DNA from 3 places in the Microbulbifer sp. SE14 genome. Region 3 is predicted to be linked to each of the others. Evidence: predicted binding sites of a transcription regulator. Region 3 holds the regulator's gene; each other region holds the start of a gene.
The links. The regulator LexA, encoded in region 3, represses DNA repair genes until DNA is damaged. The targets are predictions, from matches to a motif close to ACTGTNTNTANANACAGT.

Region 1 (10,213 bases), on a different contig from region 3:
GCAGCAGCGGCGGCATCAGATAGCGAATCAGCAGCGCCAGTGCCAGTAGCATCAACAGGCCCTTGACCAGTACTTCCAGGGCCTCCCGCACCAGTTCTGCACCCTTGCCGGCCTGCCCCAGCGCAGTGAGGCCGATCATCACCAGCACCACCACTATGTCCTGCACGATCAGGAAACCCACCGCGATGCGCCCGTGCAGCGCGTCCACCTCCCGCTTGTCCGACAGCAGCTTGATGATGATGATGGTGCTGGAGAAGGTGAGCGCCACCGCCACGTAGAGTGCGGCGACGTGGGACAGGCCCAGCAGCAGCGCGATCAGGTAGCCCACCACCGAGGTGAACAGTACCTGTCCCAGGCCCGTGGCCAGGGCCACAGGCCCCAGGGTGCGGATGATATGCAGGTCCAGTTTCAGCCCCACCACGAACAGCAGCAGGGAGATGCCGAGGCGCGCGAACAACTCCACTTCGTCGGAGTGCACCACCCAGCCCAGCCCGGAGGGGCCGAGCAGGATACCCACCGCGATAAAGGCCACGATCAGTGGCTGGCGCAGTTTCTGCGCCAGGGCGCCCGCCAGTGCCGCCACTGCCAGCACCGCCGCCATCTGCACGAACACGGACGGCCACACGGTGCGCTACTCCCGCAACCGGGGCGCGGAGGTGGTGGTCGCAGCGGGAGTGACTGTCTGCAGCGGGAAACTGGCGTCTTCCATGATGGCTTACCGCTTTCCTGTCGGTGAATTTGCCGCTACCGGACCGGCTCCACCGCAGTCTCCGGCTCGGCGATATCGCGCGAGCGGCGGATCAGCGGCGCTATGGTGGAACCCTGCACCACGATCGAAAAGAGTACCACGCCGTAGGTCATCACCACCCACAGGTGGCGCAGGTCCTGGCCCTGGATCATTGCGTGGCCGGCGGGGATCGACATCGCCAGCGCCAGCGCCAGGCTGCCGCGCAGGCCGCCCCAGATCAGGATGCGCTCAGTATAGGGGTGGTAGCGGCGGAAGCGTTTCAGGATCGTAAAGGGCACAGTCACCGCCAGCGTGCGAGCCAGCAGCACTATGACGATGCCGGCAGCCATCAGCAGGTAGTCGAAGGGCCGCAGGTTGATGGTGATCAGGAAAAGGCCCACCAGCAGGAACAGCACGCCATTCATGAAGTCCTCGGTGATTTCCCAGAAGTTGTCCAACTCGTGCTGGCTCACCCGGGAGAAGCCAGTCTCGCGGGTGAAGTTGCCGATGATGATGCCGCTGACCACCATCGCCAGGGCGCCGGATACGCCGAGGATGTTGGCCAGGGAGAAGCCGGCGGTGGGGATCACCAGGGTCAGCATCAGTTCCAGGCTGTGGTTGCTGGTGGCGCCGATCAGCCAGTGGAAGAGGCCGCCAATCGCGAGCCCCAGCAGCACGCCGCCCAGCGCCTCCACCGCGAAAAGGTGCGCCACCGCCGGCAGTGTCGGCTCGCCGCCCTCGAAGGCCACCGCGTAGATTACCGCGAAGACCACTATGCCGAAGCCGTCGTTGAACAGGGACTCCCCCTCCACCTGAATCGACACCTGCTCCGGTGCCTTCAGGCTCTTGATGATCGCCAGCACCGCGATGGGGTCCGTCGGCGAGATAAGCGCGCCGAACAGAAGGCAGTAGACGAAGGCCACCGGCATACCCACCTGCTGCAGGAACCAATAGAGCAGCGCGCCGACTGCAAAGGTGGAGATCAATGTGCCGACCACCGCCAGCAGGCCTATCTCCAGGCGCTGGTTGCGCAGTGCCAGCAGGTCGATATGCAGGCTGCCGGCGAACAGCAGGAAGCCGAGCATACCCTTCAGCAGCAGGTCCTCCAGGTTCAGCAGCGGCAGCAGCTGGTCGGCCCAGGTGCGCAGCTCGACGATGCCCAGCTTGCCCAGGCCGATGACCAGCAGCGACAGCGCCAGGGAACCGGCGGTAATCGCGATGGTGGCCTGGGCGCGCAGCACATACTGGTTCAGGAAGCCGAGAAACACCGACACCGCGGCCAGGAAACAAAAGGTGTAATAGACTTCCATGCCGCTGGCGGGCTCCGTTACTGGGGATTGCTGGGAATATCGGACAACCTTGTGTAGGAGCGGCGGACGGCCGCCCCGCCGCTCCTACAGGGGGCTTAAAGCTATCTGTCAGTCGGTAAGCGTGCCGTTATTGTAGTCGCGCAGCGCCTGCTCGATTTCCTCGCGGCTGTTCATCACGAAGGGGCCGTAGTGGAAGACGGGTTCGCGCAGGGGCAGGCCGTGCAGGCACAGCAGGCCGGCTCCCTCTTTGTCCTGGGCGCGCAATTGTAGCGACTCGCCGGCGCCGTACAACAGCATATTGCCCCGCCCGATGGTGCCGCGCTCGGTCACCAGGGCCCCGCTGTAGACGAACACCAGCACACTGTGGTCCTGCGGCAACGGCAACTGCACTTCCGCGCCGGCAGCCAGGCGAATATCCGCCACCGCTGCCTCGGCGGCCGCGTCGGTCAGCGGCGCCCTCCTCTCCTCGCCACCGACTGTCCACAGGCCCGCGATCAGGCGGACCAGTGAGCCCTGACTGTCCAGGGCCAGTTCCGGAATCTCCGCCGACTGGATATCGCGCCAAATGGGTTTGCCCATCTTGTCGGCGGCGGCCATATTGATCCACAGCTGGAAGCCGTGCATACCTCCCTCGCCCTGCGTCGGCATCTCCGAGTGAATGATGCCACGCCCGGCGCGCATCCACTGGGCACCGCCGGTGGAAACGGCGCCGCGGTTGCCCAGGTGATCCCGGTGCTCGAACTCGCCGCTCAGCATATAGGTCAGCGTCTCTATGCCGCGGTGGGGGTGCGGCGGAAAGCCGGCGATATAGTCGTCGGCACTCTCGGAGCGGATCTCGTCCAGCATCAGGAAGGGGCTGAAATCCGGGCTGTCGAAACCGGCCACCCGCTGTATTTTGACGCCGGCGCCGTCGGCGGAAGCTGTGCTTCCGACGCCTCGCACCAGGGGGCGGGCGCCGGGCAGTCGTTCATAAGCTTGCATAAACACCTCCATTCGTGCGTTTGTCCGCAGTATAGGCCGATGATTTCGATTAAAAATGGTAAAAAATAGCTGCTTTAATTCGAATCCTTAGTTAGGTTGCACTATATAAGATCCCGCAACCACGAAAATTCACAAAGAATGCAAGGGGAGTGCAAATGGCCAAGGTAACCCTGGAACAGTGGCGCATGTTTCAGTCGGTGGTGGAGTACGGCGGCTTCTCCCAGGCGGCGGAGGCGGTGCACAAGAGCCAGTCATCCATCAACCACGCGGTGCACAAGCTGCAGGAGAGCCTCGGCGTCCCGCTGCTGGAGGTGCGCGGGCGCAAGGCGGAGCTGACCGACGCCGGGCGCATACTGCTGGCCCGCGCCGGTGGCCTGCTGAACGAGGCCGAGGCACTGGAGTCGGTAGCGGCCAGCCTCGCCAGCGGCGAGGAGGCGACGCTGACCCTGGCTGTGGATGTGATCTTCGATTACGAGTGCCTGTTCAATGCCATAGAGCGCTTCGCCGAAGAGTTTCCCCACACCCGCCTGGAGGTGCGCGAGACGGTGCTGTCCGGCGCCGAGGAGTTGCTGTTGCAGCAGCAGGCGGACTTCATCCTCAGCGCGCGGGTGCCCCAGGGTTTCGTCGGCGAGCCGGTGGCCAGGGTGCGCTTCGTACCGGTGGCCCACCCCCGCCACCCATTGCACCAGCTGGGGCGGCCGGTGGCGCGCAAGGACCTGAAGGCCTGCCGGCAGATAGTGCTGCGGGACTCGGCGATCAGGAACCGCCAGGACTCCGGCTGGCTGGGTTCCGACCAGCGCATCACCGTCACCAATATGCAGACGTCGGTGGAGCTTATCGAGCGCGGCCTGGGCTTCGCCTGGCTGCCGGAGACACGCATCCGCGAATCCCTGTCCGCCGACCGGCTGCTGCCGCTGCCCACCGAAGAGCCCTGGGAGCGGGATGTCACCGTCTATCTCGTCTACGCCGACATCGACCGCTCCGGCCCCGCGGCCGCCTACCTGATCGATGTGCTGCGCAGCGGGCTGGGCCCACTGGAATAAGTTTCCAAAAAACCGGAGATTTTTCGCGAATTTTTGCGGTTTTTTCGCCAATTATTGAGACTAAACTGATCGCAGTTTCACTATCGTTTACGGACTGATCCAAAGCGAGGGTTCAGCGATGACCAATGGTATCTACTGCGATCTCACCAAACTGCTCGGCCGGGCCTTGATGTCGCTGATGTTTATCAGCGCCGGCTGGAACAAGATCGGTGGCTACGCCGACACCCAGGCCTACATGGAGTCCGCCGGCGTGCCCGGCATACTGCTGCCACTGGTTATCCTGGTGGAGCTGGGCGGCGGTCTGGCGGTACTGCTCGGCTTCTTCACCCGCTGGGCCGCACTGGCGCTGGCCCTCTTCAGCCTCGCCAGCGCTGTCCTCTTCCACTACGTGCCGGACGACCAGATGCAGATGATCAACTTTATGAAGAACATCACCATCGCCGGTGGCTTCCTGATACTGGCCTGCGCCGGGGCCGGCAGGGCGAGCCTGGATCACCGGTTGCGCGGCAAGTAGCGCCCCTTGTTGGCGCGGGCCCGGCCCGCGCCTCTTCGATGACTTCACGCATGTCAGGAGATCGCCATGGGCCTACTGGTCAATGGCCAGTGGCAGGACCGCTGGTACGACACCGAAAAGAGTGACGGCGAGTTCGTGCGCGAGGCGGCCAAGCTGCGCAACTGGATTACCGCCGACGGCAGCCCTGGTCCCAGCGGCGAGGGCGGCTTCGAGGCGGCCAGGGGCCGCTACCACCTGTATGTGTCCCTGGCCTGCCCCTGGGCTCACCGCACCCTGATCTTCCGCAAGCTGAAGGGGCTGGAGGACACCATCGGTGTGTCGGTAGTAAGTCCTTACATGCTGGAACACGGCTGGACTTTTGACACCGGCGAGGGTTCGAGCGGCGACGCCCTCTACGATTCCGATTATCTCTACCAGCTGTATCTCAGGAACAAGGCCGACTACAGCGGCCGCGTCACAGTGCCACTGCTGTGGGACAGGGAGCGGGAGCGCGTGGTCAGCAACGAGTCGTCGGAGATCATCCGCATGTTCAACAGCGCCTTCGACGGCCTGACCGGCAACGGCGACGACTACTACCCCGAGGCGCTGCGCGGCGATATCGATGCAACCAACGATATCGTCTACGAAAATATCAACAACGGCGTCTATCGTGCCGGCTTCGCGACCTCCCAGGAGGCCTACGAACATGCCTACGAGCGGCTCTTCGGCACCCTGGAACAGCTGGAACGGCGCCTCGGCAACAACCGCTACCTGTGCGGCGACCGCATCACCGAGGCGGACTGGCGACTGTTCACGACCCTAATCCGCTTCGATGCCGTCTACCACGGCCACTTCAAGTGCAACAGGCAGCGGCTGGCGGACTACCCGAACCTGTGGGGCTATCTGCGTGAACTCTACCAGTGGCCCGGCGTCGCCGATACGGTGGATTTCCACCATATCAAGACCCACTACTACGCCAGCCACGCCAATATCAATCCTACCGGCATAGTGCCGAAGGGACCGGAACTGGACTACTCTGCGCCCCATCATCGCGGCTAGTCTGTTTGTGGCCCCGTTTTTGGATGGAGGCTTCCTATACTTCAGGTCACCTGTCAGCGTCATTTCGGAGAAACCCTGTGAAACTCTTCTATGCCCCTGGTGCCTGTTCCCTGTCCCCCCATATCGTCGCCCTGGAGGCGGGGCTGGATATCGAGCTCTGCAAGGTGGACTTGAAGAGCCACAAAACCGAGAGCGGCGCCGACTTCTACGATTTCAATCCCAAGGGCTATGTGCCGACGCTGCAACTGGAGGGCGGCGAGCTGCTCACCGAGGGGCCGGCCATAGTGCTGTTCATGGCCGAACAGAAGCCCGACGCCGGCCTGGCGCCGGAGATCGGCAGCCTGGACCGCTACCGCACCTACGAGTGGCTGAACTTTATTTCCACCGAGCTGCACAAGGCCTTCGCCCCGCTGTTCGGTGATATCAGTGAAGAGGAAAAGGAGGCGACCAAGAAGCGCATCCGCAAACGCTTCGATTATGTGGAGAGCAGCCTCGACAGCGACTACCTGCTCGGCGACGACTTCAGTGTCGCCGATGCCTATCTGTTCACCATCGCCAGCTGGCTGAAAAACTTCGACATAGACACGTCCAAGTGGCCGAAACTGCAGGCCTTCCAAAAGCGGATGGCAGAGCGCCCGGCGGTGCAACAGGCGCTGCGCGAGGAGGGACTGCAGGAAACCTAGCGGCAGTCAGCGCGGTATAAAGCGCCTGGCCACCGGCACCGCCACCTGGATCGGCTCCCGCGCGCGGGCGATAAACACCGCCGCCAGCAGCGCCGCCACCGCACAGCCGAGCATGGCCGCGGCGATGGGAATCAGCGTGCCCGTGTGCAGGCTGTTGACGATACCGCCCAGTATTCCGCCGGTAATAAAGATGGTGGCGCCGTAGAGGGCGTTGGCGCTGCCGCTGATCCTGGGGAAGAACTCCAGGAAACAGGCCGCGGCGTTGGGCCCGGTGATGCCGATGCAGGCCATCACCAGCACCAGCGGCACCATCCACAGGGCTATCTCCTTCACCCCGGTCAATGTGCCCAGCAGCAGCAGGCCGCAGCCCAGCAGCTGCAGGGTGATCCCCGCCAGCAGGATATTGCGCGGCTCGAACAGGTTCAGCAGGCGGATATTCACCTGCACCATGCAGATCAGCCCCAGCACGCAGGTGCCGAAGAACAGCGGGAACTGGCTCGCCGGCACCTCGAAATAGCGCATGAAGACGAAGGGCGCGGTGGTGATGTAGATGAACATGGAGCCGCTGACGCAGGCCTGGGCGGCGAGAAAGCCCAGCGCGCGGCGGTTGCCCACCACTTGGCCGTAGCTGTTGATCAGCGATTTCATCGGCTTGCGCTGGCGCCGCGCGCGCGAGAAGCGCGACACCGTCTCCGGGAGCAGGAAGCGCACCAGCACCAGCATGGCCGCCGCGTACATCGTCAGGAAGATAAAGATGCTCTGCCAACCGCCCGCCGCCAGCAGCACCGATCCGATCACCGGCGCTATCAGCGGCGCCACCAGCATCATGGTGCTGATCATCGAAATGATCTTGGCCGCCTCGCGCCCGCTGTGCAGGTCGCGCACTATGGCCGCGCAGATCACGGTGGCGAAACCGCCGCCGATGGCCTGCAGGAAGCGCAGGATGATCAGGTGGTCCACATGGGTGGCGAAGAGCACCAGCAGCGAGGTGACGATATAGATACCGAGGCCTATGGTGCCCACCAGCCGCCGCCCCCAGCGGTCGGAAAGGGGGCCGCCGCACAGCTGGCCTATCGCGAAGCCGAGCAGGAAGCTGGATACCGAGTGCTGCACCCGCGCCACCGCCGTGTCCAGCGCCTCGGCCATGGCCGGGATCGCCGGCAGGTAGCTGTCGATCGAAAAGGGCGTCAGCGCCACCAGCGCCGCCAGCCATACCGCCAGCCAGCGCGGCGGTGTCTTGTCGGCGGGTGTCGCAGTGGGACTCATAAATTGGCTCTGGTATGGCTTGGAGGCGTGCCGGCTGGTGAGGTGGCCGGGCGATCGAACACTAAGATTAGCCGCCGCGGGCGCGCCATGGTAGCGGCGGGAGGCCGTCCCTGCCAGGGCCCCAGGGGAAAAGTACGGCGCGATCAGTGCTTGTCTTCGCGCAGCGTATATAGCCCCTGCTTGAGCTTCAGCAGATGCTCCTGCAGCTGCGGCCCCTTGCGCTGGGCCACGCCTATGGCGAGGGTGTCGATCACCACCAGGTGGGCGATGCGCGACGACAGCGGCGTGTAGATCTCTATGTCCTCTTCCACGTCCACTTCCAGCGGGATGCTGGCCTGGCGGGCCACTGGTGAGCCGCTGGGTGCCAGGCCGATGACGGTGGCGCCCTGCTCTTTGGCCATACCCATGGATCGGAGCAGCGCCTTGGTGCGGCCACTCTGGGAGATGGCCACCACCACGTCGCCGGGCTCCATGGACATGGCGGACATGTTCTGGATGTGGTGGTCGGAGTGGGCGGCGGCGGCCAGCTGCAGGCGGAAGAACTTGTGTTTGGCGTCTGCGGCCACGGCGCCGGAGGCGCCGAAGCCGAAGAACTCGACCCGTTTGGAATTGGCGATGGCGGTGACCGCCGCCTCCAGGGCGCGGTCGTCTATCTTGTCGCGCACGTTGAGCAGGGTGTCGACCGTGGAGTCAAACACCTTGCGCTTGTACTCGGCGATGGTGTCTGTCTCGGTGACCGCAATCTGGCCGAAGCTGGGGCTGGAGGCCAGCTGCTGGGCCAGGTTCAGCTTGAATTCCTGGAAGCCGGAGCAGCCCACCGCGCGGCAGAAGCGCACCACCGTCGGTTCGCTGACCTGGGCCTCAGTGGCCAGGTCGACGATGCGCATATGGATGATCTCGTCGGGGTGGGCGAGGATATACTCCGCCACCTTGCGCTCCGATTTGCGCATCGATGACAGCTGTTCGCTGATTTTCTGCGTGACTTCCGCCGGTTTCACGGGACTTCCTTCTACAAGCCGGATTGCGCAGTTTAGCCTCAAGCTCGGTTGCTTGCGAGCAACCTCTGTTTCTGTGGCTCCGTAGCCGATTTAGTGGCGGCCCTGCTGCCGGGGGCCATCCGCTCAACAGCCTCATCGGCAAACGTTTCGCGGATGCCCCCCGGCATCAGAGCCTTTGCGTCGAACGGCTTTGATTCCGTTCCAGCGCGTAGGTTGGGCTGAGCTCCCCGAAGCCCAACAGGGGCATGGCACCGAAGTGTTGGGCTTCGCAGAGCTCAGCCCAACCTACACCTCGCCAGCATCAAAGCTGTTTATTTAGCCAGTTATCCCCGCGAGCTCTGTTACAATCCCCGCCCATGGACGTATCCCAGATTCTAGACCCCCTTAACGACGCCCAGCGCGAGGCCGTGGCCGCGCCCGCGGGCAATCAGCTGGTGCTGGCCGGCGCCGGCTCCGGCAAGACCCGCGTGCTGGTGCACCGCATCGCCTGGCTGATGCAGGTGGAGGGTGCATCCCCCTACTCCATCCTCGCGGTGACCTTCACCAACAAGGCCGCCCGCGAAATGCGCGCGCGCATCGAGGAGCTTTTGGGGGTGAACACCTTCGGCATGTGGGTGGGTACCTTCCACGGCCTGGCCCACCGGCTGCTGAAGGCCCACTGGCAGGAGGCCAGGCTGCCGCAGAATTTCCAGATCCTGGACAGCGACGACCAGCTGCGCCTGATCAAGCGGGTGCAGAATGACCTGCAGCTGGACGAGAAGAAGTGGCCGCCGCGGGAGACCCAGTGGTGGATAGGCGCACAGAAGGACGAGGGCCTGAGGCCCCAGTACATCAACGTTGGCGCCGATCCCTGGCTGCAGACGATGGTGCGCATCTACTTCGCCTACGAGGAGGCCTGCCAGCGCGGCGGCCTGGTAGATTTCGGCGAACTGTTGCTGCGCGCCCACGAGCTGTTGCGGGACAACGATGCGGTGCTGGCCCACTACCGCCGCCGCTTCCCGTTTATCCTGGTGGACGAGTTCCAGGATACCAACACGATTCAGTACGCCTGGCTGCGCCTGCTGGCCGGCGACCAGTGCCATATCACCGCGGTGGGCGACGACGACCAGTCCATCTACGGCTGGCGCGGCGCCAAGATCGAGAATATCCAGCACTTCGAGAGCGACAGGCGCGATGTGCAGACGGTGCGCCTGGAGCAGAACTACCGCTCCACCGCCACCATCCTCGATGCCGCCAACGCGGTGATCGCCAACAACGCCGGCCGCCTGGGCAAGGAGCTGTGGACCAAAGGCGAGGAAGGTGAGCCGATTTCCCTCTACGCCGCCTACAACGAGCAGGACGAGGCGCGCTTTATCGTCGAGCGTATCAAGGACTGGGTGCGCGACGGCAACCGCCGCGACAGCATCGCCATCCTGTACCGCTCCAACGCCCAGTCGCGGGTACTGGAAGAGGGGTTGCTGCGTGAACAGGTGCCCTACCGCATCTACGGCGGCCAGCGTTTCTACGAGCGCATGGAGATCAAGAACGCGCTGTCCTATATGCGCCTGATCGCCAACCGCGACGACGACACCGCCTTCGAGCGGGTGGTGAATACCCCCACGCGGGGCATCGGCGCGCGCACCGTGGAGATGGTGCGCGCCTATGCCCGCGAAC
Region 2 (10,213 bases), on a different contig from region 3:
TGTAGTCCTGCTTGAACTTGCCCGCGGCGCGCGCCCTCTGGCGCTGGGCTTCCATCTCCCGCTCGTAACCGGCCATATCCAGGGTCAGGCCGCGCTCGCGGGCGATATCCTGGGTCAGGTCGGTGGGGAAGCCATAGGTGTCGTGCAGGGTAAATACCAGCTCACCGGGAATCTCGCTGCCCTCGAGGGATTGCAGCGCGTCCTCGAGCAGTGCCAGGCCCTTGTCCAGGGTCTTGGCGAACTGTTCCTCCTCCTTGCGCAGGGCGTTTTCGATCACCTGCTGCTTCTCGCGCAGCTCCGGGTAGGCGTCGCCCATCTGCTCCGCCAGCGCCTGCACCAGTTTGTAGAAGAAGATCTCCTGGTGGCCCAGCTTGTGGCCGTGGCGTACGGCGCGGCGGATGATGCGGCGCAGCACGAAACCGCGGCCCTCGTTGGAGGGCATGACGCCGTCGGCGATCAGGAAGGAACAGGAGCGGATATGGTCGGCGATCACCCGCAGGGACTTCTCCTCGAGGTCCTTGCAACCGACGATTTCACCGGCCGCCTTCAGCAGCGCCTGGAACAGGTCTATCTCGTAGTTGGAGTGCACGCCCTGCATCACAGCGGCGATGCGCTCCAGGCCCATGCCGGTATCTACCGAGGGCTTGGGCAGCGGGTGCAGTTCGCCGTCGGCGGTGCGCTCGTACTGCATGAACACCAGGTTCCAGATCTCGATATAGCGATCCAGGTCGTCGTTGTCGGATCCGGGCGGGCCGCCGGGCACGTCTTCGCCGTGGTCGTAGAAGATCTCGGAGCTGGGACCGCAGGGGCCGGTATCGCCCATCTGCCAGAAGTTGTCCTCGTCCAGGCGCGAGAAGCGCTCGGCGCTGACGCCCACTTCCTTCAGCCAGATATCCGCCGCCTCGTCGTCGCTGATATGCACGGTCACCCAGAGGCGCTCCTCCGGCAGCTCCAGCACCTTGGTCAGGAATTCCCAGGCGAAGCGGATGGCCTCGCGCTTGAAGTAGTCGCCGAAGCTGAAGTTGCCCAGCATCTCGAAGAAGGTGTGGTGGCGCGCGGTGTAGCCGACATTCTCCAGGTCGTTGTGCTTGCCGCCGGCGCGCACGCAGCGCTGGGAGCTGACCGCACGGTTGTAGGCGCGCTGCTCCTGGCCGAGGAAGGTGTCCTTGAACTGCACCATGCCGGCGTTGGTGAACAGCAGGGTCGGGTCGTTGCCCGGCACCAGGGAGCTGGAGGGCACTATGGTGTGGCCCTGCTCGGCAAAGTAATTCAGAAAGGCGTCGCGAATCTGTGCGCTTTTCATCCGGCGTAATTCCACTTCGTTGATTGAGATCTATCAGTCGGCGCCGCCGTATGCGGCACCTCGGCATTCAGTGCATTTCGACTATTCGGCCAGGCCCTGCTCCGGCATCTTCTTCTGCGCCAGCAGGTGGATGTGCAGGTGGAAGACGGTCTGTCCCGCGGCCTGCCCGTTGTTGACCACCAGGCGGAAGCCCTCGAGTCCCAATTTGCGCCCCAGTTCCGCCGCCACCCACATCAGGTGGCCGAGCAGCAGCTTGTCCCCGACTTCCGCATCGGACAGGTTGACCAGGGGCTTGCGCGGGATGATCAGCAGGTGGGTCGGTGCCTGCGGGGAGCGGTCCGGGATAACGATACACTGCTCGTCCTCGTAGACGCGCTCGACGGGAATTTCTCCCGAGACGATCTTGCTGAAGACGCTGGGCTCGGCCATAGGGCTACTTTTCCAGCTTTTCTTCGGCGGTCAGCTGGCGCGCTTCGGACTCCAGCATCACCGGGATGCCGTCGCGCACCGGGTAGGCCAGGCCGCTGGCCTTGCACACCAGCTCCTGGGTGTCCTCCCGGTACTCGAGCGGCGCCTTGCTCACCGGGCACACCAACAGGCTCAGCAACTTCTTGTCCATGTTCCACCCCACGAAAACCCCACGGCCCTGTGCCGGGGGTCAAAAATGACCGCGTATAGTACAACGGTTGATGGGGTTTTTCATCGTGCCTGCCGCAGGATCTGTGGGGAGTGGGGAGTGGGGAGTGGGGAGTGTAGGGTGGATAAGCGCTAAGCGCATCCACCACGGGGATCCGCCCCCCTCCCTGAGGGAGAGGGGAGCTGTTCTTTCAGGCTCCGCAGGGGGCTCAGCCGAACGCCGAGGCCTCCGGCATCGGCAGCAGGGCCTTCAGGTGCTGCAGCAGCAGCTCCCGCGCGCGCGGGCCCTCTTCGGCCTCGTTGAATACCTCGTGGTAGGCGTCGGGGAAGACATACAGTTCCTTGGCCTCGCTGCCCAGGCGCTCGAACCAGTCGCGGCAGGTGGTGCTGTCGACGATCCGGTCGCCGTCGGGGAGCAGTATCAGGCAGGGTTCGGTGATCTGCTCCAGGCGCGGATAGAGGTAGTCGCGCTCGCACAGGAAGGAGTCGAACCACTGCAGGGACACCCGCCCGTGCACCAGGTCGTCGGCCTTGTAGGCCTCGACGACGGATTCGTCGCGGCTCAGCCAGCGCGGATCCACCCGGTTGGGCAGAGTCAGGCTCGGGAAGAGTCTCACCAGCCGCTGCAGCAGCCACAGCTCCAGGCCACCGGGTTCATTGAGGCCGCGGAATCCGGGCGCCGACAGTATCAGGCTGTCGATGCCGCCGTAGCGGATGGCGCAGCCACAGGCGACGACGCCGCCCATGCTGTGGCCAAGCAGGTGCAGGCCGCGGCCGGCGTTGTCCCTTTTCACCAGGCGGATGAAGTGATGCAGGTCCTCGCTGTAGAGGGCGAAGTCGTCGATATGGCCGCGCACGCCGTCGGACAGGCCGTGGCCGTAGTGGTCCAGGGCGTAGACGCTGAAGCCGGAGCGGTTCAGGTACTGCGCCAGCTGCCGGTAGCGGCCGCTGTGCTCGCCGAGGCCGTGGGATATGACCAGAACGCCTAGCGCCCCCTCGACCCACCAGCGCCGGTAGTGGATTCGGTTTCCGCGGGTGACAAAGTCCATAGCTCTCTCCTCGCTCATCTCATTATTGTTATTTTTGCCCGCCAGAGATTACATCATTCCCGCTCCAGGCTCTCGCTATATTCCCCCAGCATCGCCAGGTGATTGAGCCGCGCCCGCTTCAGCAGCGCCTTCTGCGCCGCCGGGCCATTCTCGGCCCTGCCCTCCCAGGCCTTCAGCGCCGGCTCCTGCAATGCGCGCCCGTAGGAGAAGCTGAGCTGCCAGGGGGCCTGCCACAGCTGGTTGAGTGCGTTCAGGTTGGCGGTGGCCTCCTCGGGCCCCTGGCCGCCGGAGAGGAAATTGATACTGGGTACGGCGGCGGGCACAGCGCGGCGCAGACTGCGCATGGTGTACTCGGCCACCTGCTCCGGCGGCGCCTTCGCACACTCCTTCCCGGGCGTCACCATGCTCGGTTTCAGGATCATCAGCTCCAGTACCACACCGTGCCGGTACAGGGCGTGGAAGACCTCATGCCACACCTGCTCGTTCACCTCGGCGTCGCGCTCAATGCTGTGGTCGCCGTCCATCAGTACCTCCGGCTCCACTATCGGCACCACACCGACGGACTGGCACACCGCCGCGTAGCGGGCGAGCATTTCCGCATTGGCGGTCAATCCCAACCGGGTCGGGTTGTTGGGGCTGACCGGGTAGACCTCCCGCCACTTGGCGAATCGCGCGCCCTGTTCCTTATAGCCAGCCAGCCGCTCGGCGAGGCCGTCGAGGCCGTAGGTGATCATGTCCCCCGCAGCGCCGGGCAGCGGGCCCTTGCCCTTGTCCACCTTGATGCCGGGCACTATCTTCTGCGCCGCCGCCACCTGCGGTAGCGGGGTGCTCCTGTCGTCCACCTGGCCTAGGGTCTCCTCGAACAGGATCACCCCGCTGACAAACTCACCCAGCCCCTCCACCGACAGCAGCGTGGAGCGGTAGAAACGGCGGTTTTCTTCCGTCGATTCCACGCCAATCGAATCGAAACGCTTGGCGATGGTGCCGTTGCTCTCGTCGGCGGCCAGAATGCCGCGTCGACCGTCCACCATATCGTCGATGGTGCTCTGCAGCTCTTCGTTCACGGACATGGTTTTCACCTCCTTTCCCTGAGAATAGGCTGAACTGGTTGGCACTGTCGGCTATCACATTGCGAAGCCTCCCGGTTCAGAAGGCGCGGCAGGCGGCGACGGCCCTGCGCCAGCCGCTGAGCAGCCGCTCACGCTCTTCATCCGCCATCTTTGGCAAAAAGTCTCTCTCTATATCCAACAGGCTCTCCGGCAGCTCGCCGGCGCGCCAGATGCCGGCGCCGATCCCCGCCAGCAGCGCCGCGCCCACTGCAGTGGACTCTATCTGCTTCGGTCTCTCCACCCGCAGCGCGGAGATATCCGCCTGGAACTGCATCAGGAAATTGTTGGCGCTGGCGCCGCCGTCCACGCGCATATGGCGGATCGGCAGGCCCAGGGCCTCACCCATCAGCTGCGCCAGTTCGTCGCTCTGGTAGGCGATGGATTCCAGGGTGGCGCGCACCAGTTCGGCGCGGCCGGTGCCGCGGCTGAGGCCACAGATGGTGCCGCGCGCGGAGGAATCCCAGTGGGGCGCGCCCAGGCCGCTGAAGGCCGGCACCAGGTAGACGCCGCGGGTATCGGGCACGCCCTGGGCGATCATTTCGGTCTCCGCCGCCTGCTGGATCAGGCCCATCTCGTCCCGCAGCCACTGCACCGCCGAACCGGCGGTAAACACCGCCCCCTCCACCGCGTAGGCGGGCCGGCCCGCGGTGTCGCAGGCGATGGTCGCCAGCAGGCCCTCGGGCAGCTGCGGTCGCTCGGCGCCGGCATAGGCCAGCATGAAGCAGCCGGTGCCATAGGTGTTCTTGATATCCCCAGGTTTTGTGCAGCCCTGGCCGAACAGCGACGCCTGCTGGTCGCCGGCCACGCCGCAGATGGGTACTGTCGCACCGAGGAAGGATTCAGGATCCGTATCGGCGAAGTGGCCGGCGGACGGCTGTATTTCCGGCAGCAGGGATTCCGGACAGTCGAACAAGTCCAGCAACTCGGTATCCCAGCGTTTCTCGTCCAGGTTGTACAACAGGGTACGGCTGGCATTGGTGTGGTCGGTCAGGTGGGTGCGGCCACCGCTCATCTTCCAGATCAGCCAGCTGTCCACTGTGCCAAAGCAGAGTTCGCCGGCCCTGGCACGCCGCAGCAGTTCCGGCTGGTCGTGGAACAGCCACAGCAGCTTGCTGGCGGAGAAGTAGGCATCCAGCACCAGGCCGGTCTTCTCGCGCAGCCAGTCGGCCTTGCCGGCATCGGCCAGCTCCTTACAGATCTCCGCCGAGCGGCGGCACTGCCAGACGATCGCCGGACACACCGGTTCGCCTGTCTGCCTGTCCCACAGGATGGTGGTTTCCCGCTGGTTGGTGATGCCGATGGCCGTCAGGCCGGAAGCATTGATACCTGCGCGCTCCAGCGCGGCGGTGCAGACGCGCTGGGTGACCCGCCAGATTTCCTCGGCTTTCTGTTCCACCCAGCCGGGCTGGGGATAGTAGTTGGGAAGTTCGGAGTAGCTGCGGCCGATCAGGGCGCCGCTGTCGTCGAATATGAAGGCGGTGGTGCCGGTGGTGCCCTGGTCGATGGACAGGATCATAGGGACTTCTCGCGCTTATTATTCTCAACCTCATCATTACTGTAGGAGCGGCGGGGCGGATGGCCGCCCCGCCGCTCCTACAGACCCGGGTCAGAGTATAAGTCGGAATCTCCTGCGTCCAGGGCCCAGTTGATGGCATCGGCGGGAAAACCGCGGTAGGCGAGATAGCGCTGGCGCCGCGCGCGCTCTTTCATCTGCTGCTCGCGCGGCAGCGCGGCGCTGACGGGGGTGCGGAATTTGCGCTGCAGCTGCTCGGCAGCCAGCGCAAACCAGTCCGCCTCCAATTGCTCCAGCGCGCCGGCAATCAGCTCGTTGCCGATACCGCGCTGCTGCAGCTCGCGGCGAATCCGCAGCGGACCCTGGCCGCGCTGCACACGCGAACGGGCGAAGACTTCGGCGAAACGCCGGTCGGACTGGTAATTGAGTTCCTGTAATCGCTCAAACAGAGCATCGAAGTCGGCGCCGGGGAACTTGTCCGCGAGTTTCTGCCTCAGTTCGAGGCGGGAGTGCTCGCGGCGGGAGAGCAGCTCAAGCGCCGCGCCAAAGAGCGCCTGAGCCTCGTCGGTATTGGAAAAATCGACGGAGGAAGACACTTACTCTTCCGGCGCTTCAGCAACCGCTTCCGGCTTGGCCGGCACCAGGTCGCCCAGCAGCTGCGCGCGCAGCTGGCCCTCGATCTCGTCGCGGACCTCCCGATTTTCCGTCAGGAACTTCACCGCATTGGCCTTGCCCTGGCCTATCTTGTCGCCCTTGTAGCTGTACCAGGCGCCGGCCTTGTCGATCAGGCCCAGCTTGACGCCGTAGTCGATGATCTCGCCCAGCAGGTTGATGCCCTGACCGTACATGATCTGGAACTCAGTCTGTTTGAACGGCGGTGCCACCTTGTTCTTGACCACCTTCACGCGGGTCTCGTTGCCCACCACCTCGTCGCCCTCTTTGACGGAGCCGATGCGGCGGATATCCAGGCGCACGGAGGAGTAGAATTTGAGGGCGTTACCGCCGGTGGTGGTCTCCGGGGAGCCGAACATCACACCGATCTTCATGCGGATCTGGTTGATGAAGATACACAGGGTGTTGGTGTTCTTGATATTGCCGGTCAGCTTGCGCAGGGCCTGGGACATCAGGCGCGCCTGCAGGCCCACGTGGGAATCGCCCATCTCGCCCTCGATCTCCGCTCGCGGGGTCAGGGCCGCCACCGAGTCGACCACCAGCACGTCCACGGCACCGGAGCGCACCAGCATATCGGCCACTTCCAGCGCCTGCTCGCCGGTGTCCGGCTGGGACACGATCAGCTCGTCCACGTTGACACCCAGCTTCTCCGCGTAGATGGGGTCCAGCGCGTGCTCGGCGTCGACGAAGGCACAGGTGCCACCCTTGCGTTGGGCCTCGGCGATGACCTGCAGGGTCAGGGTGGTCTTACCGGAGGATTCCGGACCGTAGATCTCGACGATACGGCCGCGGGGCAGACCGCCGATCCCCAGGGCCACGTCCAGGCCCAGGGAGCCGGTGGAGATCGCGGGAATGCGCTCGCGCTCCTTGTCCCCCATACGCATAACCGTACCCTTGCCGAACTGGCGCTCGATCTGAGACAGCGCCGCCTGCAGTGCCTTGTCTTTGTTGGAATCCATGACCCTTCCCGTGTGTTTGAGCGTTGTTAGTTGGGGGCAAGCTTATCGAAGGATTACTGTATAAGCAACCAGTGATGTGGGGACTGGGGGATTGTGCAGGTTGGGGTGGGTTCCGCGACAAATTTGCCGTGTAGTGGCATAGTGAATTTGAACGCCGTAGGCGCCCGAAGAGCGAGCGCCAGGGACGGCGCAAGTCAGCCCCAACATTGCGGCGCCCCTGTGTTGGGCTGGGCTTCGCTGCACTCAGCCCAACCTACATTCGATGCGTAGATCCTGCTCTTATTGCGGATGCGCCCGTACCAGCTCCAACATTCCCTTCAGCGCCTCGACCACCGTCTGCCGTTGAATCTCCGCGCGGTCGCCGTCGAAGTGAAAGCATTTGGCATCGATATCCACCGGCTCCTGCCCCTCGGCGTTGGCCCAGGCGATCCACACTGTACCCACCGGCTTCTCCTCGGTGCCGCCGTCCGGGCCGGCGACACCGCTGACCGCCACCGCCACATTGGCATCCATCATCGCCAGTGCGCCGCTGGCCATCTGCCGCGCCACCTCCTCGCTGACCGCACCGAGAGCCTCCAGATCCTCCTCCGACACCGCCAGCATGTCGCGCTTGATGCGGTTGGCATAGCTGACCAGCGAGCCCTCGAACCAGTTGGAGGCACCGGGCACCGCGGTGATGGCTGCGGCTATGCCGCCGCCGGTGCAGGACTCCGCCGCAGTGGCGTGCCAGCCGCGCTTTTCCAGCTCGCCACCCAGAGACCGTGCCAGCTCGAAGATATCCAGGTCCCGATTCATCCACTTACTCCACGATTCCAGACAGGCAAGAATAGCCCCAATACGCACAGGCAGGAACGCCCCACCAAAAAACTATAAAACAACAATAACTGATAATAATTTTTTATGACGCCTATCACACCCTTCTCACGTCTTTGGTTTAAAAACGGGCTCCGGGAGTTGTTCGGCAGGGAAGCAGGCACCTCGAGATGACAAGCGGATTACTGCGCATAGAAGTTGGACCGAAATGGACAAGCTGAAAGCAGCCAACGAAGACGTGTTCCTGGGACTCTCAGCGGAAAAGCCGAAGCTTCTGAATTTTATTCGCAAGCGCGTGCGCAATGCACAGGAGACAGAGGACATTTACCAGGAAGCCGTTGCGCGATTCACCAGGCAGCTTCGGGCGGGCGGGCAACCCGACAACCCCGTCGGCTACCTGTACCGCATCGTCATCAACATCATCAACGACGACCTGCGCCACAGGCAGTATACCGACAGTACAGAGCCGCTGCACGAGGACATCAGCTGCCAGGGCCCACAACCGGAGCAACAGGTGAATGACCAGCAACGCCTGGCCCTGTTCGTCAAACAACTGAATGCCCTGCCGGCCACAACCAGAAATATTATCGTGATGAGAAAACTACACGGAAAAACCAATGTAGAGATAGCCAGGTTATTGGGCATCTCAGTCAAGGCGGTGGAAAAACAGCTCAATCGCGCATTAAAAGCGATTGAATCCAAGATGGCACAGCATTTTTAACCTCCGGAAGCTGGCCGTTGCAAATGTCGGATTCCAGGAGGTAAAAACCCTATGAACAGAGAATACAAACTCAGCGCCGAAGAAGAAGAAAAAATCTACCACTGGCTGGTACACGGTGGCATGGATATGGCAAGTGCCGAGGGGCGCGAGCGCTTCCAAGCCTGGCTGCGGAAAAAGCCGGCCAGGCAGTACAAGGCCAGGGTGGTGGAAAATATCTGGAACCACCCCGACTTCGAACAGGCAATCACACTGGTCGACAGCACTCGGGACACCAGGCCGGCGCAGCTGTGGAAAACCAGGAATCCAGCCGGGCAGCCATGGTACCTGGCCGCCGCTGCGAGTTTTCTGATCGCTATAACAACAACGCTGATTCACAATATGAACACCTCAAACAACGCTATCAGCCAGGTCTACCAGACGGAACCCAAGCAGTTGAGCAGCAACAGGCTCATCGATGGCAGCATCCTGGACCTGAGCGCAACCACCAAGGTTGCCGTGAGCTATACCGACCGCCGCCGGCGCATACGTCTGTATAACGGCGAGGCCCAGTTCACCGTCGCCAAGGACCCCGACCGCCCCTTTATCGCGGAATCCAGGCAGGCTTCGATACAGGCGCTCGGCACCGTGTTCAATGTGGACCAGCGCTTCGGCGTCACCGAACTGACCGTACTCGAAGGCAGAGTGTCGGCGAGCCCGATCAGGCAGCCCGACATCGCAGTTACCGTATCCGCGGGTGAAATGCTGCGGATTACCGAAAACGCCACCGGCGCCGTGAGGAAGTTCGACCTGGAAGGCTACAAGAGTTGGATTGACGGTTACGCACAGGTGGAGAACCTGCGCCTGTCGGAACTGCTGGCGGAATTCAACCGCTTCTCCGATATCCCGCTGGTGGCCAAGGGCTACGATACCGGCAACCTGACCGTCAGCGGCAGCTTCGACCTGCGGGAAATCGAAAACAATATCCGCATACTTGCCAGGCTGCACAACCTGAATATCGAGCGCAGCGATTCGGGCATAGTACTGGAAGCGCCCGAGGCGAAGGCGGCTGAGCGCCGCAGCCCGTAACAGGCCCCCTCCCCCAAGCGGGAGAGGGGAGCCAAATTCAAAAACCCACCGCCAAACGCAACTCGTATTTCCGCCCCTCGCGGTAAGCCAGATAGATCTGCCCGCCCTGGGCATAGCGGTGCTCGTCGTCGAGCAGGTTATCCACCGTCAGGGTGCCGTGCACCCCGGGCATAATGCGCCAGTTCCAGCTGAGCGCCAGGCTGTCGTGGGTGTTGCGGTACACCGGGGGAACCTTATAGGTATTGCTGACGATAAAGAGCTCCTCCCCGGCGCGCTTGTACAACAGTGACACACTGCGGTCACTCTCCAGGTGCCGGTACTGCAGCTGCAGGCTGCCCAGGTAGTCCGGCTGGCCCTGCAGCGGCCTGCGCTG
Region 3 (10,213 bases):
TTCCACCCTGCAGCAGGCGGCCAGCAACCGCCTCGGTTTCAGCGTCAAGAAAACCATGATGCTGGCGCAGCGGCTGTACGAAGCGGGGCATATCACCTATATGCGTACCGACTCCACCAACCTGAGCAAAGAGGCGGTAGAATCGGCGCGGGAATTCATCGGCGAGCAGTACGGTGACAAGTACCTGCCGGAAACCCCCAACAGCTACACCAGCAAAGAGGGCGCCCAGGAGGCCCACGAGGCGATACGCCCGTCGGACGTACGCGTTCAACCGAATATGCTCTCCGGTGTCGAGAGGGATGCGGAGCGGCTCTACAACCTGATCTGGCAGCAGTTCGTGGCCTGCCAGATGACCCCGGCCCAGTTCACCTCCACCTCCGTCGTGGTCAGCGCCGGCGACTTCGAGTTGCGCGCCCGCGGCCGCGTGATCCGCTTCGACGGCTTCCTGAAGGTGGCGCCCCAGGTCAGCAAGAAGGACGAGGACCTGGTACTGCCGGACGTGAAGGTCGGCGAGAAGCTGGCATTGAAAAAACTGGACCCGAAACAGCACTTCACCAAGCCGCCGGCGCGCTACAGTGAGGCGGCGCTGGTCAAGGAGCTGGAGAAGCGCGGCATCGGCCGCCCGTCCACCTACGCCTCGATTATTTCCACCATCCAGGACCGCGGCTATGTGCGGCTGGAAAACCGGCGCTTCTACGCCGAGAAGATGGGGGACATAGTCACCGACCGCCTGAGTGAGAGCTTCAAGAACCTGATGGACTACGGCTTCACCGCCAACCTGGAGGAATCCCTGGACGCGGTGGCCGAGGGCGACAAGGGCTGGAAGGACCTGCTCGACGAATTCTACGAGGACTTCTCCGGCCGCCTGGAAAAGGCCCAGTCCGCCGAGGGCGGCATGCGCCGCAATACGCCCACCGATACCGACATCGAGTGCAGTGCGTGCGGCCGCCATATGCAGATCCGCACCGGTTCCACCGGCGTCTTCCTCGGCTGTTCCGGCTACGCGCTGCCGCCCAAGGAGCGCTGCACCAACACCATGAACCTGGTGTCCGGCGACGAGGCGGTGGACGCAGACCAGGACGAAGAGGCGGAATCCCGCCAGCTGCGCGAAAAGCGCCGCTGCCCCAAGTGCGGCACCGCCATGGACAGCTACCTGCTGGACGAACAGCGCAAGCTGCATATCTGCGGCAACAACCCCGACTGCCCCGGCTACGAGGTGGAGAAGGGCACCTTCAAGATCAAGGGCTACGACGGCCCCGTGATCGAGTGCGACAAGTGCGGCAGCGACATGCAGTTGAAGTCCGGCCGCTTCGGCAAGTATTTCGGCTGCACCAATGATGAGTGCAAGAACACCCGCAAACTGCTCAAGAACGGCCAGCCGGCACCGCCGAAAATGGACCCGGTGCCCATGCCGGAGCTGCCCTGCGAGAAGGTGGACGACCACTACATCCTGCGCGACGGCGCCTCGGGCCTGTTCCTGGCCGCGAGCCAGTTCCCGAAGAATCGCGAGACCCGCGCGCCCCTGGTCAAGGAGCTGCTGCCGCACAAGAGTGAGATAGATCCCAAATACAGCTTCCTCTTCTCCGCGCCCACGGAAGACGATCAGGGCCGCGACACGGTGGTGCGCTTCAGTCGCAAGACCCAGGAGCAGTATGTGCAGTCGGAAGAAGAGGGCAAGGCTACTGGCTGGCGCGCTTTTTATCGCGACGGCAAGTGGCAGATCGAGGCCGGCAGCAAGGCCAGCAGCGCCAAGCGCAAGCCGGCGGGCAAGAAGGCGGGCAAGAAGGCGGTGAAAAGCAAATGAGCAACCCCTACACCGGTTCCGTGGCCTCGGCCCTGCGCAAGGGCCAGCTGCTGCTGGAAACCGAGAGTGTGGCGCCGCTGGCGCGCGCGGCGGTACAGGAGGCGGTGGTGCTGCAGCTGTGGCGGGCCTACCGGGCCTTTCTCGCCGAGCTGGCCTTCCAGCTGCATCTGGACAGCGAACCGGAATCCGCCCAGGCGCTGGCCGAGCGCGCTCGCGCCTTCGGCAAGACCTGTGGTGCGGCGGTGGAACTGAGCGAGTTGGATGTCGATCCGGACAGCTGGCTGGCGCGGTTGCAGGCCGCCTGGGTGCAGTTGTGGAGCTTTTCCGCAGAGGAAAACGGCACCAGGCCGCAGTCCGCCAACCTGATTCCTCTGCAGAATTTGTCCGCGACCGGCCCCGTGGTGCTCAGCGACGAATTGTTGCGGGAATGGCACTCTGCGTTGAGTGAACTGGTGCGGCGCCAGCGCGCCCAGGCGGAGGAGTGGTAGCGCAGCTTCTCCCTCGCCACTTTTCCTGGCCGGCCCGCAATGAAACTCCCGCTGCGCCTGTGGTACACTGCGCAAAAGCTGATGTATAGGGAGAAGTGCATGTCCTCCGAAACCTTTGAAATTATCGAACTGGCCAATGGCGATGTGGCACTGCGCCGCGCCGGCCACAAGGAGGACCCGCTGGTGCGCATCCACTTCTCAGACGAGAGCCTGCAGTTCCTGCGCGAACACAAGATAGCCATCGCCCGCGCGATGCTGGAGGCGGGGATCGAGGCGGTCCAGAATCTCGATGACCTGGAGCCGGGTTACTTCGATGAGGAAGACGAACTGGCGCCGATCAACCACACGGTGCACTGACGGCTCAGTACGCGATCAGATTTCTCAATAATGTAGGAGCGGCCCATGACCGCGATCAGACTTCCCGGATAACCTGAGAAACTGATCGCGGCCATAGGCGGATGGCCGCCCCGCCGCTCCTACAAGGTAAATGCCAAATTTCGCGTTTTAGGGGCTCTGGCGAATCACTCCCACCGCCAGCCCCTCGATGGCGAAACTCTTGTCCCGCATATCCACCTGAATCACTTCGAAGTCTTCGTTTTCCGGCAGTAGCTGCACCGTAGCCTGGTTGCCCTTGCGGCGGAAGCGTTTGACGGTCACTTCGTCCTCGATGCGCGCAACGACTATCTGGCCATTGCGTACCTGGTCGGTCTTCTGCACCGCCAGCAGGTCGCCGTCGAGAATGCCAGCGTCTCGCATACTCATGCCGTGTACCCGCAGCAGGTAGTCCGCCGGCGGGTGGAAGAAGTTTGCCGGCAGATCGCAGTAATCCTCGATATTCTCCTCCGCCAGTATCGGGTTGCCCGCGGCCACGCGGCCGACGATGGGCAGACCCGTCTGGTGGTCCGGTATGCGGATGCCCCGGGAGGCGCCCGCAACCATCTCGATGGCGCCCTTGCGGGCCAGTGCCTTCAGGTGTTCCTCCGCCGCGTTGGGGGAGCGGAAGCCCAGCTCCTGGGCGATTTCCGCCCGGGTGGGCGGATAGCCTGTTTCATCCAGATACACCTTGATCAGTTCGAGTACCTGGGCCTGGCGCGCAGTGAGGTTTGTCATGAGATCACCTGGTCTGTTTCTGTATTTTTATACAGTTGCTGGGATTATATACAGATTTGGAGGTCGCGCAATCTTTGCCTTGCTGTCACGGAAAGCTGCTACATTGTGAGAGAAGGAATGAGGCAGTAAGTATGTCGTCGAAAGACGCGACAATGAGGGAAAAAAATAATGCTAGACGCAAAAATGCCCGAAGCCTGGCGCGTGTTGCGCATTCAGTCGGAGCTGGTGGATGGAATAGAGCGGCTGATCGCGCTCAGCGGCGCAGTCACCGTATTTGGCAGTGCGCGTTTTGCCGAAGACAGTCCGGAATACAAGCAGGGCGTCAGGCTGGGAGAACTGCTGGCGGCCGAGGGCATCCCGGTGATCACCGGCGGTGGTCCGGGAGTGATGGAGGCCTGCAATCGCGGCGCCTATCCGCAGCCGGGCACCTCCATCGGTCTCAATATCGAGTTGCCTTTCGAGCAGAAGGCCAATCCCTACCAGGATATCAGCCTGCACTTCCGCTACTTTTTTGTGCGCAAGTTTATGTTCGTGAAGCACGCTGTGGGCTTCGTCGGCCTGCCAGGGGGATACGGCACCCTGGATGAATTGTTCGAGGTGCTGACGCTGGTGCAGACGCAGAAGGTGCGGCGTTTTCCCATAGTGCTCGTGGGCGAGCGCTACTGGTCCGGACTGCACGGCTGGCTGGTGGATGCGGTTCTGGAGCGCAGCTGTATCGACTCCTCGGACCTGGACCTGTTCAAGATCGTGGACACCGTGGATGAAGCGGCGGAACTGATTATCGAATATATCAAAGAGCGGGAGTAATTCCCCCATCACCCGTAGGTTGGGCTTAGCTCCGTTCAGCCCAACCTGCGCCTAAAAGGAGGATTCGTCGGTTCCGCTAAAACTCTCACCCTCCAGGGTATCCAACGGATTGCCCCGCTCGGCCACATCGCCGCCTATCGCATTCGGATCCTGCTCCTGTACGGTCATGCCATAGGCGATATTGGCATCCTCGGGTGGTACGGCGTCGATGACCGGGAGGCCCTGCCACTGGTCGAGTTCAAACTCGTCCAGGGTGCCATCCAGGTACTGCACCTCGACCGTCTGGTGCAGCTCGTCGATGGCCACCACTTCGAACAGCTCGCCACTGTCGATATTCTCAAACCAGCTGCCGATATCCGGTTGCAAATGTGCCATGGCCCTCTGCCCCTATTGCTTTCCCTCAATCTAGTGTGTGGCTCTCCCGCCCGGTAACAGCGTCAGTTGGCGCGGAATGTGCTAATCTGGCCTGTACTAAACAGTTGTTTTAAATGTTGGTTTGAATTGCTATGAGCCAGACGGATACTGTCAGTCGGATACTGGATGCGGCGGAGGTGCTGTTCGCCGAGCGCGGGTTTACCGAGACCTCGCTGCGCACCATTACCAGTACCGCCGGGGTCAATCTAGCCGCTGTAAATTACCATTTCGGCTCGAAAAAAGAATTGATCCAGGCTGTTTTCGAGCGGTTTTTGACGCCTTTTACCGATGCCCTGGCCGGTGAGCTGGACCGGCGTATCGCCGCCGGTGGGACGCTGACCGTGGAGGACCTGCTGGAGAGCCTCTACCGGGTGGGAATGGGCAGTCTCGCCGAGCAGGGCAGGGACCCGCAGCGCTTCATGCGGCTGCTGGGTCTGGCCTACACCCAGTACCAGGGCCACCTGCGCCGATTTATCGTATCCCGTTACGGCGACAACTATCGCCGCTTCGCCGGCCTGCTGGCCCAGGCCCTGCCGGGCCTGGATCCGGTGACCTTCTACTGGCGCCTCTACTTCATGCTGGGGGCCACCATATTTACCCTATCGAGCTTTGACGCCATCGAGGCTATCCTGAGGGAGGATTTCGGCGCGCAGAGCAACCTGCCGGAAACCCTGGAGCGGCTGGTGCCCGCGGCGGCGGCGATGCTTAAAGTGAATGCGGAATAAGGAGTCCCCATGCTCGGCCCGGTAATGATCGATATCGAGGGTCTGGAATTGACCGCGGAGGATCGCGAACTGTTGCGGCATCCGCTGGTGGGTGGGCTCATCTTTTTCGCCCGCAACTACCGCGACCGGACCCAGCTGCAGGAGCTGGTGGCGGCCATCCGCGAGGTGCGCCCGGACATTCTGCTGGCGGTGGACCAGGAGGGCGGCCGGGTGCAGCGCTTTCGCGATGAGTTTACCCGCCTGCCGTCCATGCAGGCACTCTGCGCCCGGGCGAACAGCGAGCAGCTGGAGGATGTCGGTTGGCTGCTGGCGGCGGAGCTGCTGGCAGTGGGCCTGGACTTCAGCTTCGCGCCGGTACTGGACGCGGACGACCATCACTGCCGCATCGTCGGTGACCGCAGTTTCTGCGCGGATCCGGCTCGACTGTCGGCGCGGGTGCGACCGTTCATGCGCGGCATGCACGAGGCCGGCATGGCCACCACCGGCAAGCATTTCCCCGGCCACGGCCACGTGCTCGAGGACAGCCACGAGGAGCTGCCCGAGGACGAGCGCACCCTGGAGCAGGTGATGGCCTCGGATGCGCTGCCCTTTATCGAGTGCATTGGGGCGGGGGAGTTGGACGCGATCATGCCGGCCCATATCCGCTTCGTGCAGGTGGATAGCCAGCCGGTGGGCTTCTCCCGCTACTGGCTGCAGCAGGTGCTGCGCGGCCAGTTGGGCTTTGACGGTGTCATCTTCAGCGATGACCTGTCCATGGAGGGGGCCGGTGCCGCCGGGGGCTACGGGGCCAGGATACATGCGGCCATGGATGCCGGTTGCGATATGGGTGTGGTGTGCAACAATCGCGCCGGCGCGCTGGAGGCTCTCAAAGCGCTGGAGAACTTCTCGCCCCGGCGCGAATCCAGTGACAGGCTGCAGCGCATGCGCGGCAGGCCCGCGATAAAATCCTGGGTGGAACTGGAATCCAGCGAGCGCTGGCGGAGAACCCGCGACTGGCTGGCTTCGTGGATGTAGCCGTCTGGGCTTCAGTACTGTAGGAGCGGCGGGGCGGCCGTCCGCCCCGCCGCTCCTACAAGGCTTTGTAAGGTTTAGAAATAATTCAGCGTGTAGTAGGAGCAGTAGTTCGTGGAATCCGTAAAGGGAATGTTGTTGTCCTGGTTGGGCGACAACCGCTTCTGGATAGTGGCCATCTTCCTGATCGTCCTGGCAACGGCCCTGGCCGCCTGGCTCTTCAGCCGCTTCGTGCAGCGCCTGGCGCTGCGCGCCGAGAGAACGGTGAATCCCTGGGACGACGCCCTGGTCGGTGCGCTGATGCCGCCCGGGCCGGCACTGATCTGGCTGCTGGGCCTGAGCCTGGCCGCCGGCCGAGCGGGTGTGGCGACGGGGGCGGAGATCTTCTCCCTCGCCGAACCGGCGCGGGAGATAGGTCTGATCCTGGTGCTTACCTGGTTCGCCTGGCGCTTCTCGCGCAATGTGGAGCACAACCTGCGCGACCCCCGCTATATGGGCAAGCCGATGGATGCGACTACGGTGCGCGCGGTGGGCAAGCTGGTGCGGGCGTCAATACTGATCACCGCGGCCATGGTGATCATGCAGTTCCTCGGCTACAGCATCAGCGGCATTTTGGCATTTGGCGGCATCGGCGGTCTGGCGGTGGGCTTTGCGGCCAAGGACCTGCTGGCCAACTTCTTCGGTGGCCTGATGATCTACCTGGACAGGCCCTTCGCGGTGGGCGACTGGGTGCGTTCGCCGGACAAGGAGATAGAGGGCACGGTGGAGGATATCGGCTGGCGCCTGACTCGTATTCGCACCTTCGATAAGCGGCCGCTGTATATCCCCAACGGTATTTTTACCCAGATAGCGGTGGAGAACCCGTCGCGTATGTTAAACCGGCGTATATACGAGACTATTGGAATACGCTATGAAGACGCGCCCCTGTTGCCGGCAATAGTCGCCGACGTTAAGGCGATGTTACAGCAGCATCCTGAAATCGATTCCAATCAGACCCTGATTGTTAACTTCAACAGCTTTGCCCCGTCTTCGTTGGATTTCTTTATATATACCTTTACCAAAACTATTGATTGGGTGCGATATCACGAAATAAAGCAGGATATTCTGTTAACGATATTGAAGATTATCGAAGGGCACGGTGCTTCCTGCGCTTTCCCGACCTCCACGCTGCATATCGCCGAAATTCCTTCGCTAACAACGCGAGAAGCCGCGTTAGACAGTTGATGGATAGGAGTACACAAAAGCACAATTGGACAGTTATTGGGGGATTTGATTTCCACTTTTGATGATTTATTGCGCACCAGTTAAAAACCTTGGTATTTATTTCACATTGAGACCTAGACACTGGCGTCGTTTTATCTAAGAATCAGGGGACGTGCACCGGGAATGACCTGGTGGACAGTGCAGGACTGTAATCGCCACGTGAGCTGATTACGGATGTCGGGGTGGCGTTTGTCCCTCTTGCCCGGAGAGGTTAAAGAGGTGAACGCAATAACAATAATGAGGTTGTCTCAATGAGTGATCGCGTTACAGGTACCGTGAAGTGGTTTAATAACGCCCGTGGTTATGGCTTCATCACCTGTGGAGAAGGAACTGAAGACATTTTCGTTCACTACCGCAGTATTCGCGGCGAGGGTTACAAAACCCTGAATGAAGGTCAGGCGGTAGAGTTTGAAATGCAGCAGGGTGACAAAGGATTGCTGGCGGAAGATGTTGTTCCCTGTGAGTGATTCCCGCCGAATTACTCGTTGAAAATAACTTTTCTGTATATCGGGTCCGAACTGGCGAGCTGCGCCGGGATCCGAATCAGCGATTCCTGAAAGGCGGGCCATTGGCCCGCCTTTTCATTGCGGCACATCCCTGTGCCTCACCCGCTCTGTGGGCAGCTTCTGGCTGCGCAAATTCGTTCATGACAAATTTGTCGGGCCATCCCTGGCCCTCATCCTTGCGGGGCAGCCTTCGGCTGTGCAAAACGGCAATCCATGCCGTTTTGTCATTTATCAACCCCCGCCGACAACCCGCAGCAGCTGGCCACAGAACCAGGCCGCATAGGTCCCCAGCGCATAGCCCATGACCGCCAGCAGGACGCCCACCGGCGCCAGTGATGGATGAAAGGCCGCCGCCACTACCGGCGCCGAGGCTGCGCCGCCCACGTTGGCCTGGCTGCCCACCGCCATAAAGAAGGTCGGAGCCTTGATCAGTTTCGCTACCAGCAGTAACAGGCCGGCGTGCACAGCCATCCAGATGATGCCGAGGACAAACAGCTCGGGACTGTCTTTCAGTGCGGTGATATTCATATGGGTGCCGATGGTGGCGACAAGGAAATAAATGAACACTGACCCAATCTTGGAGGCCCCTGCGCCTTCCAGCTTCCTTGCCGGCGAGAAGGTCATCGCCACCCCCAGGGTGGTGGCGATGACGATCAGCCAGAAAAACTGGCTGGTAAAGCTGAAGCGTGCCAGTTGAGGGGCGTGTTCCTGGAACCAGGGCGCGATCTGGTCGGCGGCGGCGTGGGCGACGCCCGTGATGCCGAAACCGACAGCGGCGATCAGCATCAGGTCCGGCAGGCTGGGGATGCGCGAATGCTTTTTCTGCATGGCCTCAACTTTTTCCCGCAGTGTCGTGATGGCAGTGGTGTCGGCGCCCCGGCGAAGGTCCATCTGCTTTGCATTGCCGGCCATTATCAGCAGTACAGCCATCCAGATGTTGGCCACAATTACGTCTACGGCCACCATGGCCGAGAAGATATTGCCACCGACTTCAAAGATTTCCTTCATCGCAGTCTGGTTGGCGCCGCCGCCGATCCAGCTGCCGGCCACCGTGGTCATGCCGCGCCACACGGCTTCCGGGCCGCTGACGCCGAGCAGGCCTGGATCAATGATGGACATGATCAGCAGCGCAATGGGGCCGCCGATGACTATGCCCAGAGTACCGGTGAGGAACATGACCAGGGCCTTGGGGCCCAGATTGACGATGCCCTTGAGGTCGATGCTCAGGGTCAGAAGTACCAGGCTCGCCGGCAGCAGGTAACGGGAAGCCACATAGTAAAGATTGGAACCCTCGGCATCGATAATGCCAAAAGTCGTAAGGAGCGACGGGAGAAAATAACAGAGTAGCAGGGCGGGAACGAAGCGGTAAAAGCGTTTCCAGAAGCGGTGCTCGCTGCCGGCGGTGTAAAAGACAAAACCGAGGATGGCGGCAAGCATGCCGAGAATAATAGCGTCGTTGGTAATCATTGTTTGTTTTTGATGATATGTGGTTAGTGGCTAGTGGTCAGTGGTCAGTGGTCAGTGAGGGAGTGGCCGGCGCTCAGGGGATCGCCGGCCACCGGCCACTCATCACTCATCACTCATCACTGCTCTTGACGGTGCGCACTTCGATCAGGATGCCGAAGGCGGGGTGGTCGATATAGTGCAGCTCGCCGCTGCGCATGCGGCGCTCCGCCTGCAGCGGGGCCACGTGTTGGGCGTATACGGGGTGGGGAGTACTTGCGGAGATGGCTGTCGGCTGGGAACCCCCGCCGGTGCGCATCAGGTCCAGCGGCTCTTCGGCAGTCGCCTCGGGGCGCTGCGGCAGCAGTATGCCGGTGTCGGCCTGGCTGCCACCGAAGTCGCTCAGCCACAGGTCGGTGCTCAGGTGCAGGTAGCGGGATACGCTCAAGGTCACGCTACCGTCGAGCCGGCTGTGATCGCCCATGCGCTCGCCGCCGGAGATCAGGATGGCCGGCGAATTGCGCTTCTGCCGGAGTACCTGGCGCCAGGCCTTGTGGAACAGTACGCGGTCTCCGCCGCGGCTCAGCGCCGCGGCCTTGTTGTCCAGCCGGGTGGCTGCCGGGGACAGGAGCAGGGCACCGT

Region 1: the regulator LexA is predicted to act here: its motif matches at 8,867-8,884, upstream of uvrD (DNA helicase II).
Region 2: the regulator LexA is predicted to act here: its motif matches at 7,297-7,314, upstream of recA (recombinase RecA).

The regions. Positions count from the first base shown of each region.
Region 1 covers NZ_JCBAJA010000044.1:16,316-26,528, forward strand. Annotated here, with positions in the region: gene AC6R19_RS21440 (cation:proton antiporter) at 1-625, opposite strand, end outside; gene AC6R19_RS21445 (cation:proton antiporter) at 745-2,037, opposite strand; gene AC6R19_RS21450 (pirin family protein) at 2,146-3,018, opposite strand; gene AC6R19_RS21455 (LysR family transcriptional regulator) at 3,174-4,061, shown strand; gene AC6R19_RS21460 (DoxX family protein) at 4,180-4,575, shown strand; gene AC6R19_RS21465 (glutathione S-transferase family protein) at 4,642-5,613, shown strand; gene gstA (glutathione transferase GstA) at 5,691-6,296, shown strand; gene AC6R19_RS21475 (multidrug effflux MFS transporter) at 6,303-7,562, opposite strand; gene hexR (transcriptional regulator HexR) at 7,706-8,560, opposite strand; gene uvrD (DNA helicase II) at 8,917-10,213, shown strand, end outside.
Region 2 covers NZ_JCBAJA010000051.1:4,479-14,691, reverse strand. Annotated here, with positions in the region: gene alaS (alanine--tRNA ligase) at 1-1,303, opposite strand, end outside; gene AC6R19_RS22175 (histidine triad nucleotide-binding protein) at 1,385-1,732, opposite strand; gene AC6R19_RS22170 (Trm112 family protein) at 1,737-1,922, opposite strand; gene AC6R19_RS22165 (alpha/beta hydrolase) at 2,149-2,988, opposite strand; gene AC6R19_RS22160 (class I fructose-bisphosphate aldolase) at 3,042-4,058, opposite strand; gene glpK (glycerol kinase GlpK) at 4,135-5,613, opposite strand; gene AC6R19_RS22150 (regulatory protein RecX) at 5,691-6,206, opposite strand; gene recA (recombinase RecA) at 6,207-7,241, opposite strand; gene AC6R19_RS22140 (CinA family protein) at 7,521-8,036, opposite strand; gene AC6R19_RS22135 (RNA polymerase sigma factor) at 8,263-8,775, shown strand; gene AC6R19_RS22130 (FecR family protein) at 8,827-9,840, shown strand; gene AC6R19_RS22125 (TonB-dependent receptor domain-containing protein) at 9,878-10,213, opposite strand, start outside.
Region 3 covers NZ_JCBAJA010000018.1:474-10,686, reverse strand. Annotated here, with positions in the region: gene topA (type I DNA topoisomerase) at 1-1,804, shown strand, start outside; gene AC6R19_RS13515 (DUF6586 family protein) at 1,801-2,292, shown strand; gene AC6R19_RS13510 (hypothetical protein) at 2,392-2,649, shown strand; gene lexA (transcriptional repressor LexA) at 2,797-3,402, opposite strand; gene AC6R19_RS13500 (LOG family protein) at 3,571-4,209, shown strand; gene AC6R19_RS13495 (DUF6763 family protein) at 4,261-4,584, opposite strand; gene AC6R19_RS13490 (TetR/AcrR family transcriptional regulator) at 4,716-5,348, shown strand; gene nagZ (beta-N-acetylhexosaminidase) at 5,358-6,362, shown strand; gene AC6R19_RS13480 (mechanosensitive ion channel family protein) at 6,474-7,583, shown strand; gene AC6R19_RS13475 (cold-shock protein) at 7,874-8,089, shown strand; gene AC6R19_RS13470 (DUF819 family protein) at 8,360-9,595, opposite strand; gene AC6R19_RS13465 (CsiV family protein) at 9,705-10,213, opposite strand, start outside.